Regions from separate parts of the Ruegeria sp. N11 genome, predicted to be linked through region 3. Evidence: riboswitches for the same ligand, from Rfam matches in the RefSeq annotation. Region 3 holds a riboswitch; each other region holds the start of a gene.

Region 1 (4,164 bases), on a different contig from region 3:
CCAGTTGCGCATCAGGCCCGGCAGATCGATCTGCCGACCTTACCCATCAGGGACGTCCTGCGCGACTATCTTTCGGGGGGATTACCGGGCGACCCGATGCAATCTGCGCCCTTCCCCTTCAGCCTTGTCCGGCTTCCCGGCCACGCTTCGATTCTGAAAACCGGGCCGGGAGCAAGGGCGCATCTCTCCGAACTGGACGCATACGATCCGCATGTGCTGGGGCATGACCCGGAAGGCTTTCTGCGGATCAGACTGTCACTCTGACGGGTTGTCTTCCTGGCGCAACTTCCCTATATCGACGATTGAGAGGTTGGCGCGGGCGAGCGCCTCGCCAACCTGGTCAGGTCCGGAAGGAAGCAGCCACAACGAGCCCCGCTTGGGTCGATGTCCAACCTCTCACTTCATCCCGCAATCGTCACATCTTTCCGGTCGGAACGGACTTGCTGCTCCGCAGACTCGATCAGCCTCGGCCAGACCGCTTTGTTTTTGCGCGCAAAAACACCAATGTGGCCAATGGATTTCAGCCCGAAATCCTTTGGTTCAAGCACATGACGGTTGGCGTCCGGGCCGTATAGCTCGGCCAGCCTCCGGACCGCATTTTCAGGCACCATCTGGTCGTCCGAAATCGCAAACAGGTCAACCGGACCACCGGCCCGCGACCAGGTCACTGCGGGCAGGCCTTGGCCAATTTCAGGCAGATAGCTGTTCGGCGAGGTGCACCATTTTCGCCATTGCCAGTAGACCTTTGACGGCAGGTCCGAACCAAACCCAATGGCCTTGCCGGGCAGATACCCCAGCATATGTACTGCAAAAGGCGCATGCCCGTACCAGAAGATTCCGGCCAGCCCCCGGTAGGGCCAGGGATGATCCGACAACGTAACCAGGCCGGAACACACACAAATCATCCGGTCGATCTGATCCACATCCGATTGCAATGGCCCAAGCATACCCCCCAGCGAATGACCAATGGTCCACTGCCGCGCACTTGGGAATCGCCGCCGCATCTCGGCCCGGGCCGCGGGAATATCGATCAGCGCCCAATCGAACATGGTGACACGCGAATCCTTCAAACGCCCCGATAGCGATTTTCCGAAATCGCGGTAATCATAGGTCAGACAGGCAATGCCCTGCTCTTCCGCCAGCCACCGGGCAAAATGCTGATAATAGTCCTGGGGAACGCCGGTCGCGCTGTTCAGAACAACTACGATATCAGGCGCTGCAACAGGCAGGTACAGACGACCCGACAGCATAGCCGTCCCGGCGGGAAATCGTATGTCTTCGGTCAAGACCTGTTCCTGTATGTCCAACATCTCATGCTCCGCTCTCAACTGAACAGTTCAGTTCACCTATCTGTCAGGCCAGTCGCCCGCTCAAGTCAACCCGGTGCAAACATGACCAAACGTCCGCTTTCCCGACCACGCATCGGACCAAATGCCTCGGCCCGCGCAATGCGCTTGACTCGGGGACCCCGCAACCGCTAGCGATGAGGCGATGGTTTCCGCGCCCTTTCCGGGGCCGGGATGAAAAGGGAACACGGTGCGGTTCTGTCTGGCATTGCCGGAAGGAACCAAGGCCGAGACTGCCCCCGCAACTGTAAGCGGTGAGCAATGCCGAAACACCACTGGCCGAAAGGCTGGGAAGGTCGGCAAAGCGATGACCCGCAAGTCAGGAGACCTGCCATCGATACTGAAACCGAAACTCGGGCGGGGTGTCCGGGCAGGTCCTGATGGCATAGCCCCGTCACACCTGATCCTTGCCCCGCGCCGCGCGCGGAGGGCGCATTATGATCTGGAAGACAAGGACACACGAATTTTCTGCCACTGTGTGCCAGCGCACCGGCAAACCCTGTCCGGCACTGGCGCAAATGGCGCGGGCTCTGACGCGCGCCGTGGCAAGCGCCGGCCCGGCCGCAACCCCGCAATTCGCCATTGAAGGCAGCAGCGAGCTTGCCCATTGCCCCGAAGGGTGCATGGCCCGGTTCCACGCGCGGCCAGACAAAATCCGGGTGTTTTGCGGAACGAATGAGGAAACTCCGGGCGACAGGTTGGAGGATTATGCAGACATGATGTTCTGCGCAGAGTTCCGTGCGCTGCCGTCCGCAATTCTGTCGGACCCGCCCTGCGCCATGCTTGAAGCTTCGGCCCTGGCAGGTCGCCAAGTAGCGGCCCAGGCCGGACATTTGTCGGCCTGACCTACGGGTCCGCGCTGGCCGGAATCAATTGCGTGGCCCATGCCAGTTGTGCATCTGTTTCAACCGCACAGGGCCGCACCGCCCTCAACCGTTTCAGGGCTGCACCCGGTTGCTCGCCACATTCGACCATCAGGCGCAACACCACCATTCCGGACCGGCCACAGCCGCCCCGGCAATGCACCAGAATGCGCCCGCCCCCTGACAGGGCATGGCGGACGGCCGCGCTTACATCGGGCCAGCGCGCGGTCACGGCGTCGGGGGGTGCACCGAAATCTTCGACCGGCAGATGGACCCAGCGGCAGGCGCGCGCCTGAATGTCGGTTCCGAAGTCACGCGCGCCGTCCTGCAGCATCTCGACTTCGGTCGTCATTGAAATGACAAGACCTGGCTTCCAGTCGGAAATCGCATTCAGGTCCTGGGCATATTTACCCCCGCGCCCCGGCATTGATGTCAGGGCCAGAGTACCTCCTCCGACCTGCAGCGCATGAATAATCATCTGAGACATGCAACGCGCCCTCCTTAATCGTTACGCACAAGAATCCGGTCAAAAATGCTTTCGCCTTCATTTTTACGCGCATCCCGAAGCATTCCCAAATGAATTTCGCGAACCGGCTGTGGACGCAGGCGGCGGCGCACTCTACGCTGCACTTCTGATACGAATCCGACAGAGCAGAAATGACCGACTCGCCACGCCCCGCTTATCAGGTTCTTGCCCGCAAATACCGCCCGGAAACCTTTGCCGACCTGGTTGGTCAGGATGCCATGGTGCGCACCCTGAAAAACGCGTTCGAGGCAGACCGGATCGCGCAGGCCTTCATCATGACCGGCATCCGCGGCACCGGCAAAACGACAACGGCGCGGATCATCGCCAAGGGCATGAACTGCATCGGCCCCGATGGCGACGGCAAACCGACGACCGAACCCTGCGGCCAATGCGAACATTGCGTGGCGATCATGGAAGGCCGCCATGTCGACGTGATGGAGATGGACGCGGCCAGCCGCACGGGCGTGAACGACATCCGCGAAATCATCGACAGCGTCCGCTATCGTGCAGCCAGCGCACGCTACAAGATCTATATCATCGACGAGGTTCACATGCTTTCGACCAGCGCGTTCAACGCGTTGCTCAAGACGCTTGAAGAACCGCCCGAGCATGTGAAATTCATCTTCGCCACGACGGAAATCCGCAAGGTTCCGGTGACGGTCCTGTCGCGCTGCCAACGCTTCGACCTGCGCCGGATCGAACCCGAGGACATGATCGGTCTTCTGAACAAGATCGCCGCCGCCGAGGGCGCCCAGATCGCAGAAGACGCACTGGCGCTGATCACCCGAGCGGCCGAAGGTTCGGCGCGTGATGCAACTTCGCTGCTGGATCAGGCGATCTCGCACGGGGCCGGGGAAACCAGTGCCGATCAGGTCCGGGCGATGTTGGGCCTGGCGGACCGGGGCCGCGTCCTGGACCTTATGGACATGATCCTGCGGGGCGACGCGGCGGGGGCTCTGACAGAGCTCAGCGCTCAGTACGCCGAGGGTGCCGATCCGCTTGCCGTGCTGCGCGATCTGGCCGAAATCACCCATTGGGTGTCCGTGGTCAAAATCACGCCGGACGCCGCCGAGGACCCGACCGTTTCGCCCGACGAACGCGCACGCGGTCAGCAAATGGCCGAAGCCCTGCCGATGCGCGTTCTGACCCGCATGTGGCAGATGTTGCTGAAAGCACTCGAAGAGGTCTCAGCCGCGCCAAACGCCATGATGGCAGCGGAAATGGCCGTCATTCGGCTGACCCATGTGGCCGACCTGCCAAGCCCGGAAGAACTGATCAAACGTTTGCAGGACGCACCTCCACCCACGCCGAACGGAGGCCCCGGTGGCGGCATGGCCGTACCCTCGCACGCCCCGGTACAACCTCAGGCATCGGCAAGGTCTTCCTACGTTTCCGCTCCGCATGGCCCTGCCGGCGCGCCGACTGCGGC
Region 2 (4,164 bases), on a different contig from region 3:
ACCACCCAAGATGTTCTGCAGATCATTGTGCTCGCGATAGGCGGCGATCTCGCGCCGCAGTGGGCGGGTTTCGTCGCGCACCGCTTTGGCGATGGCCGCTCGTTCCTCATCCGAGAGCGAGGCCACTGTCACCGCTGCCGCGCCATCCGCAGATGCAACCGGCGTGGCTGTTTCAGAAAGCTCGGCTTCGACCCCCATGATTTCGGCCACTTCGTCGGCCGGCATGGCAACTTCGGCGACGTGCCCTGCACCCAGATCTGCCTTGAATGTATGAGTCACAGCTTTGGTCGGGCTGTAGAGAAAGAAACCGTCCGTATCGGTTACTGTGCGTCCCAGTTCAGAGCCATCGGGGCCATAGACGATGACTTCCTGGTCTGCGGCCATATCGCCATTGGAAAACCCCAGCTCGCCTTCGATTGCGTCGCCTGCCGGAAAAACGCCTGCAATAACCTTATGCGCAAGAGCCGGGAGCGGGGCGAGAGCAAGCGTACAAACAAGGATCAACTGTTTCATGTGGACGCAACCTTTACAAAAAGTTCCGGTTTGACCTTGCGGGCCAGAAGAACGGCAAAACCTGTCAGCACGGCCTCGATAGCCATGACGGGAATGTGGGCGAAAAAGACAAGCTTGGCAGCGGGCAGGAACTCATCGCCGGACAGCGCCAGCGAAACCGCGACGAAAGCCGTTGTGGCCGCGATCGAAAACGCGCCGCCAATTCCGCCCCAGATCGCCCCCTGAACAGGTGAGCCACGTGCGATCAGGCGACCAAAGATCATCCAGGTCAGCACCGCCGGAAGGGCGATATTCACCGTGTTGATCCCCAGCACGGTCAATCCGCCAAAACCAAAGAACACGGCCTGCAGCAGCAAGCCGACAAAAAGGGCCGGAAAGGCGGCCCAGCCGAGCAGAAGCCCGGCCAGACCGTTCAGAATCAAATGCACAGACGACGGGCCAATCGGCACATGGATCAGCGAGGCGACAAAAAAGCTGGCCGACAACACGCCCGCCGTGGGAATGCGATCCAGATCCAGCGATTTCAGGCCCAATGCGATCCCGCCAGCCGCGGCGACCGCACCGCCGATCACGACAGGGTTGGAAAGGGCTCCGTCGACGATGTGCATTCAGGCTTACTCCAGATCCCAGGCGCGGATCCAGATGACCGCATCCTGGCTCAGCTCTTTGCCTTCATGCTCGGTTTCCGGGCCCACGCCCAAAGCGGCGAAGCCCCAGTACCCGGCTTTTGGCACACCAAAAGTGAAATATCCGTTGTCATCCGAAATCGCGACCAACGCGCCGCCCGGCAATGGGGACACGGTGGCGTCCTTCGCGCCGGTGCCGGTCATGTCCGGTGCTGCGGCGATGTACTCGATTTCGATTTTTGCGCCGGCGACGGGCTGTCCCTCGCTCAACACGCGACCGGTAAAGGTTGACCCGGCGATGATGTTGTAAGGCTTGTTCAGCGGCAGAATCTCGGCGGCCAGCCCCTGCGGCTGATCCCAATCGGTCGGCAGTTCGTTTCGGTTGAGGTAAGCCTTGGTGATCTGCTGGATATAGATATCCTCGGATTCTTCGTAGTAAGGCGCAGGAACTGTAACCACCACATAGTCACCCGAGCGCTTCACCGGAATCGAGCCCAGGAACGCTTTGGCAATGTTGTCCGGTCCTTCAAAGGTGGTTTCTTGCAGCGTACCCATCAGATCGGTTTTTTCACCGTTGTGGATCACAAAGAATTCTTCCGGTTTTTCCAGGGTCATCACGTGACCAGCTTCAAACGGGTGCCAGAAAACCAGTTTGACCGGAACGTCACCGGGGCGTTCGATCATCGTGTCGTCGGTATATTCCAGCAGGAAATGGGCCTGCGCCAATGCAGGCATCGCCAAAGCAGCCGTTGCAGCCACCAGCAGTTTTTTCACAAATCGAGTCCTTCTCACGTCGCGCCTTCCCCGGAACAATTCTGCTTTGACGATGGGGAACGCGAAGCCATCTGCCTTGTCGGGCAAACAGATCCGGCGCACACCCCGTCGCCGATGATGAACGCCCCTTCCAAGGGCGCATGTTCGGCAGGTCTCCTGACTTGCGGGTCAAAGCGCTAAACTAACCTTCCCGGGATACCCCAGTGGCATTATCAGCCGCGCTCGCCGCCTACAGTTGCGGGGGCAGTTGCAGAGTTGGCAAAATGTGCCGCACTGCATTCCCTATTGCTTCCGAAGATGTCCCCGGAACCGAACATGGCGCGTTCATGCCAGAATATGTAAGACACGGTCAACAATTGATTGCGGCGTTGCATGGGCCATTTGCGAAATCAGAAATTGCATGTTCGCGCTTGCTACGCGGTTTGGTATGCGCCACCGCGAGTGTGTGTGTTTTCCTAGATCTCTTTATGTGTTCAATAGTCGTCGGTTCAGTTCGCGGACTTGAGATTTTTAGGCCTGAAACTGCGGGCGTTGACTCGCGTGTTTAATTGAACTCGTTACAAATATGTAGGGTCGCTCCGATGCACAAAAGGTCCGACCGGCCCAGCGCCCGATGCAGAAGCAGAGTTGTTGTACTTGTCGCCGTGTTCACGCTACCATCGGGCAAAACAACAGTGCAGGTGCCTCGTGACCACAGAAACAAAACGCCCGCTCACCCTTCGCGATGTCTCGGAAGCGTCGGGGGTATCCGAAATGACGGTCAGCAGGGTCCTGCGCAATCGGGGTGATGTATCGGATGCGACCCGAACACGGGTTCTGGCCGCCGCAAAAGAGCTGGGATACGTGCCCAACAAAATTGCGGGTGCGCTGGCATCCAGCCGGGTCAATCTGGTTGCGGTCATCATCCCCTCACTGTCCAACATGGTCTTCCCCGAGGTCCTGACCGGCATCAATCAGGTTCTGGAAGACACCGAATTGCAGCCAGTGGTCGGCGTGACCGATTATTTGCCGGAAAAAGAGGAAAAGGTCCTTTACGAGATGCTCTCGTGGCGGCCTTCGGGCGTGATCATCGCAGGCCTGGAACACACGGAAGCGGCCCGGGCGATGCTGGATTCCGCGGGCATTCCGGTGGTCGAAATCATGGATACCGACGGCAAACCCGTGGATGCGATGGTCGGCATTTCACACCGCCGTGCCGGCCGTGAAATGGCGCAGGCCATTCTGAAGGCCGGATACCAGCATATCGGTTTCATGGGGACCAAGATGCCTTTGGACCACCGCGCGCGCAAACGTTTCGAGGGCTTTACCGAGGTTCTGGGCAAACACGGGATCGAGATCGAGGACCGCGAGTTCTACTCGGGCGGGTCGGCACTGGCCAAGGGGCGCGAGATGACGCAGGCGATGCTGGAACGATCGCCGGAACTGGATTTTCTGTATTATTCCAATGATATGATCGGCGCTGGCGGGCTGTTGTACCTGCTGGATCAGGGGATCGACATCCCTGGTCAGATCGGGTTGGCGGGGTTCAACAATGTCGAACTGCTGCAAGGTCTGCCCCGCAAACTGGCAACCATGGATGCCTGCCGGCTGGAAATCGGCCGCCAGGCCGCAGGGATCATCGCGGCACAGCTGGCCGACCCGGAAGCCGAGATTGAAACCCGCGTAACCCTGACGCCAAAAATCAGCTACGGCGACACACTGAAGCGGCGTTAGAGTCTTGGCACTGCCGAAACTGGACAACCGGACAGCCCGTGCGGTGTTCATGGATCGTCACTTGCTGTCCGAAACCCCGTCGGGCAGCGCAAAGGGCGCGGATCTTCTGGACCTGATCCGACGGCTTGGTTTTGTTCAGCTGGACAGTATCAACACTGTGGCCCGCGCCCATGACATGATCCTGTTTTCGCGCAGGCCCACCTATCGCAGCACACATCTGAAGCGCCTGTATGAACGGGACAGGGCGCTGTTCGAGCATTGGACACATGACGCCGCCGTCATTCCGATGGAGTTCTACCGGCATTGGCACCTGCGCTTTCAGCGCGACGCCGATTTGTTGAAAGCCCGCTGGAAGAATTGGCGGCGGGATGGATTTGAACAACAGTTCGCCTCGGTTCTGCTGCACATCCGCGATCACGGTCCGGTATCCTCGTCCGATGTGGGAAAGGACGAAAAGAAAGGATCGGGCGGCTGGTGGGACTGGCACCCGTCCAAAACCGCGCTGGAGTTCTTGTGGCGCTCGGGCGCGCTGACCGTC
Region 3 (4,164 bases):
CTAAACGGCCGGTCGCCTCAAACGCCCTGAGGGTCGAAAGCGGCGGCAACTTATGCCAGTCAATAAGGTCATTCAGTAGAAATACTTAATGATTGCTATTTTTTCCTGCCTCGCAAGGTACACCAAACGTAACTATTGTCGAGAAATACACCCGATACGAGTTGAACAATCAGTGGTGTAGCTATCTGAAATTGCGATTGCCCTAAAAGCCTGTCGAATTGCGTTGCAATACGATCGTCCTGCAATGCGTTTTGCGTTGATAGGCGGGTTTGAACAACCGGCAAGGTCCAATCGCCGCAAATGCTTGGAGGCCGATATGACTATCAGGATAACCATGCTTTTTACTGGAATAGGGTTGGCTATCGCGACACCGGCGCTGCCCGACACCAGAGCCGACACTCCGCAAGCCGCACACGTAGCGTATCTTGCAGCGATCAACTCGAACAAACTGGATCAATTCCTTGAGACGGTCACTGATGACGTGGTCTTCATCGCACCCGGTGCGCCTGTTATGGAAGGCAAAGCCAAGGTCGGGCCTTGGGTGCGCGGGTATTTCGACGCCGTTCACACCAGTTGGAAAAAGCAATCGCTGGAATTTGTTGTGGCGGCGGACTGGGCGTTTGAGCGTTATGAGTTTACCGCCACCGATGTTCCGCGTGACCCGGGCCCTGCCACTGTTTCCACGGGCCATGGCATCAATATCTACCATCTCGAAGATGACGGAACATGGCGCGTGGCGCGGGATATCTGGTCCAACGCGAATACCTTCAGCGCCGGCAGATCAATCGCGCCCGCGTGTTCGGGGCGTGCCGAACCTTGCTGATCAAAAGATTTGATTGGTTGGCACGCCGCCCAGATGGCTTGGACACATACTGGATCGGCCGCTTTTAACCGGGTTCCGTCCACGGCCAACTACATTGGCCTCAGGACGGAACCAGGCAAGTACTTTTCTCGGCAACCGAAAGGCCCAACCCGCAGACCGGGCATTAGCGAATTACTGGGCCACAACTTCCTTGCAGCTGCCTTTGCCCCATCCGGATTTGCTGCCCGAAGCCGAATAGTCAAACGTGCCAGTCTTGAGATTCACGTTGTAATTCAGGGTAAAGCCGTCACCGATATACAGGTAAGTCAGGGTGTCGAGGCCGGGATACACCTCAGCCTTATTGTCAATATCACCAATGGTAATATGCCCTTTGTTCTGGCCTTCGTATTTGACCAGCGTGGCCGCCATTTCCGGATATTTTGCATCCGGCGCTTCACACTCGAACACCCGGTCTTCCGCAACTGCAGCGACGGGTAAGAACACAAGAAAAGCTGCTAACTTTTTCATTTTTTTGTTTCCTGGCATATTCTGTTCGCCGACGCCCGCTAAGGACAGTTTGAGGCATAATTTTGCAAAAATTCTGGCTACTCTGTGCACGGCAAGACGGCCATCAGATTCGATCTCGAAGCGGTCGTTTTTGCCGGGTCTTGCGCGAATACTGAAATGGAGTACCCCGAGCCGGTCGGAACGGCGGCTACTTAATCAACGAAACCCCAATCCCTCGGTTTAGCGATGCTCGGAGATGACGGTCGATTGGTCGCCGCAACGTCCACACACGGCCTGCCCCAGTGGCTCTGAAGCCGAATCTGCCCCGCCTGGCCGGGTCCCGCCGACCCCTTCCAAAATCAGCGAACATCACACTGAACCCCTCAATCACGCAGGATTTCCGGCGCAGCAAGCGCCCGGCGATGCCGCTGAGTGACCACCTCAGGTCGCTTTTCCCTTCCGGCGGCAAAACCGCGCATCCTGAAGCTTGACAAGTCCCCCGCCTGTGCCGCATGTCCGACCCGTTGGTGTCCATCCCTGGATGGATGAAAAGGGAATGCGTCAGCGGTTTTTCCGTCAAACGCAGCCGCCCCCGCGACCGTGACCGGAGAGGGTGCCCATAGCCACTGGCCGAAAGGCCGGGAAGGCGGGACATCTGCCAGAGCAAGCCTCTGACATCCGCAAGCCGGGAGACCTGCCAGCACCCGAAGAAGAAACCGGGCGGGGTGTTCCGGTGTCGGGTCCATGTGCAGACGCGTGGCCCGCATGAAACCCCGTCCCCCGCGAAGAGGATTTGGGGGGATGAGAGACATGACCGAGACCGCACCAGTCGAGTTGCTGGTCTGTACCACGTGCCGCCGTGGACTGCCCGTCGAGGATGATGAAAAACGCCCCGGCACATTGCTGCACAAAGCGCTGCAACAGGCCGACCTGCCCGAAGGCATCACGCTGAAACCCGTCGAATGCCTGTCGAACTGCGATCAGGGCTGCTCGATCGTGCTGCGCGGTGGACCGGGTCGCTGGACCTTTGTCTATGAGAACCTGAACGAAGCCGAACACGTTGACGTCATTGTCGACGGTGCGACCAAATATCTGGCGACCGAGGACGGCTTGGTCAAATGGCGTGAGCGCCCCGAACATTTCCGCAAAAACTGCGCCTCCCGCATTCCCCCGATTGGAGCCCTGAAATGAGCACTCTTGAGAAACTTCCCGTCACTGTGATCACCGGCTTTCTGGGCTCAGGGAAGACAACGCTGGTCAAGCACCTGATGCAGAACCCGCAGGGCAAACGTCTGGCGGTCGTGGTCAATGAATTCGGCGACGTGGGCGTCGACGGCGATATTCTGAAATCCTGCGCCATTCCCGATTGTCCGGCAGAGAACATCATGGAACTGGCAAACGGCTGCATCTGCTGCACCGTGGCCGATGATTTCATTCCGACCATCGAAGCGCTGATGGCGCTGGACCCGCGCCCCGATCACATTCTGATCGAAACCTCCGGCCTCGCCCTGCCCAAGCCGCTGCTGAAAGCCTTTGACTGGCCCGATATCCGCTCGAAAATCACTGTGGACGGCGTGATCGCTCTGGCCGATGCCGAGGCGGTCGCGGCAGGTCGCTTCGCTCCGAACGTCGAGGCGGTGGATGCCCAGCGCCTGGCCGATGACTCGATCGACCACGAAACGCCTCTTTCCGAGGTGTTCGAGGATCAGATATCCTGCGCCGATATCATCCTGCTGACCAAGCCCGATCTGGCAGGGCCAGAGGGTGTTGCCAAAGCCAAAGAGGTCATCGCAGCCGAGGCCCCGCGCCCGCTGCCCGTCGTAGAGGTTGCCGAAGGCGTCGTAGACGTCCGCGTCGTGCTCGGTCTGGAAGCTGCAGCCGAGGATGACATGGACGCGCGTCCGTCGCATCACGACGGTCATCACGACCACGAACATGACGACTTCGAAAGCATCATCGTCGAACTGCCGGAGCAAAGCGATCCACTCGATCTGGTTGCCAAGATCGAACGTCTGGCCAGGGAATTGAACATCCTGCGCGTCAAGGGCTATGCGGCAGTTGCCGGCAAACCGATGCGTCTGCTGGTTCAGGCTGTCGGTGCCCGGGTGCGTCATCAGTACGACCGCCCCTGGGAACCCGGCGAGGAGCGCCGCTCGCGTCTTGTGGTCATTGCCGAGCACGACGACATCAAAGAGGCCGAAATCCGGGATATCCTCGTGGGTGTGACCGAGGCCGCCGAGTAAGCCATGCACGTCGTCTTCCGCGAAAGCCACGGGCTTGAAGAAACCGAGACCCCGACCGATCTGGGCCAGAGCCCGGCGGATCTGGTGATGTTGTCCTTTTCGGACAGTGATCTCGGTGCTTTCGCGGCAGGCTGGCATCGCGGCGGTGGGCCGGAAGGGCGAATGCCGACGATGCGTTTGGCCAATCTGACGGCGCTGAAACACCCTCTGTCCGTTGACACATATGTGGAACAGACGCTTGACGGCGCAAAAGGTATCCTGATCCGCCTGATTGGTGGGGTGCCTTACTGGTCATACGGGCTGCAGCAGGTTCTTGCGCTGGCGCAGGCCAAAGGCATCGCGCTGGCGGTTCTGCCTGCCGACGGGCGTGAGGATACCCGGCTGGACGACTATTCCACCCTGCCCGTCTCGACCCTGCGGCGACTGGCGCATCTGTGCGACACCGGCGGCGAGGTCGCGGCGCAGGCCGCTTTGGCGCAGATGGCATTGGCGGCAGGTCTTTATGCCGGGCCGGTGATGGGGGCCAAAACCCTTCCGGAATGCGGTGTTTGGTGCCCTGACCGCGGCGTAACCCCGGTCGAAACCGCATTTACGAACGATGCGAAACGCATC

Evidence for each region. A riboswitch is a leader RNA that binds a small molecule or an ion and turns the genes downstream of it on or off. The one in region 3 is predicted to bind cobalamin.
Region 1: another riboswitch for cobalamin. It lies ahead of ACR0J8_RS02650 (hypothetical protein); the one in region 3 lies ahead of ACR0J8_RS20915 (DUF1636 domain-containing protein).
Region 2: another riboswitch for cobalamin. It lies ahead of ACR0J8_RS11530 (DUF4198 domain-containing protein); the one in region 3 lies ahead of ACR0J8_RS20915 (DUF1636 domain-containing protein).

Annotation. Positions count from the first base shown of each region.
Region 1 covers NZ_JBQFLX010000002.1:143,929-148,092, forward strand. The annotation lists gene ACR0J8_RS02635 (bifunctional 2',3'-cyclic-nucleotide 2'-phosphodiesterase/3'-nucleotidase) at 1-264, shown strand, start outside; RNA gene ffs (signal recognition particle sRNA small type) at 304-402, shown strand; gene ACR0J8_RS02645 (alpha/beta hydrolase family protein) at 402-1,310, opposite strand; cobalamin riboswitch at 1,476-1,696, shown strand; gene ACR0J8_RS02650 (hypothetical protein) at 1,784-2,191, shown strand; gene ACR0J8_RS02655 (protein-tyrosine phosphatase family protein) at 2,193-2,696, opposite strand; gene ACR0J8_RS02660 (DNA polymerase III subunit gamma/tau) at 2,867-4,164, shown strand, end outside.
Region 2 covers NZ_JBQFLX010000009.1:125,814-129,977, reverse strand. The annotation lists gene ACR0J8_RS11540 (cobalt ABC transporter permease) at 1-513, opposite strand, end outside; gene cbiM (cobalt transporter CbiM) at 510-1,121, opposite strand; gene ACR0J8_RS11530 (DUF4198 domain-containing protein) at 1,128-1,913, opposite strand; cobalamin riboswitch at 2,043-2,242, opposite strand; gene ACR0J8_RS11525 (LacI family DNA-binding transcriptional regulator) at 2,601-3,626, shown strand; gene ACR0J8_RS11520 (winged helix-turn-helix domain-containing protein) at 3,631-4,164, shown strand, end outside.
Region 3 covers NZ_JBQFLX010000025.1:2,782-6,945, forward strand. The annotation lists gene ACR0J8_RS20900 (LysR substrate-binding domain-containing protein) at 1-49, opposite strand, end outside; gene ACR0J8_RS20905 (YybH family protein) at 317-823, shown strand; gene ACR0J8_RS20910 (hypothetical protein) at 995-1,330, opposite strand; cobalamin riboswitch at 1,818-2,025, shown strand; gene ACR0J8_RS20915 (DUF1636 domain-containing protein) at 2,120-2,500, shown strand; gene cobW (cobalamin biosynthesis protein CobW) at 2,497-3,552, shown strand; gene cobN (cobaltochelatase subunit CobN) at 3,556-4,164, shown strand, end outside.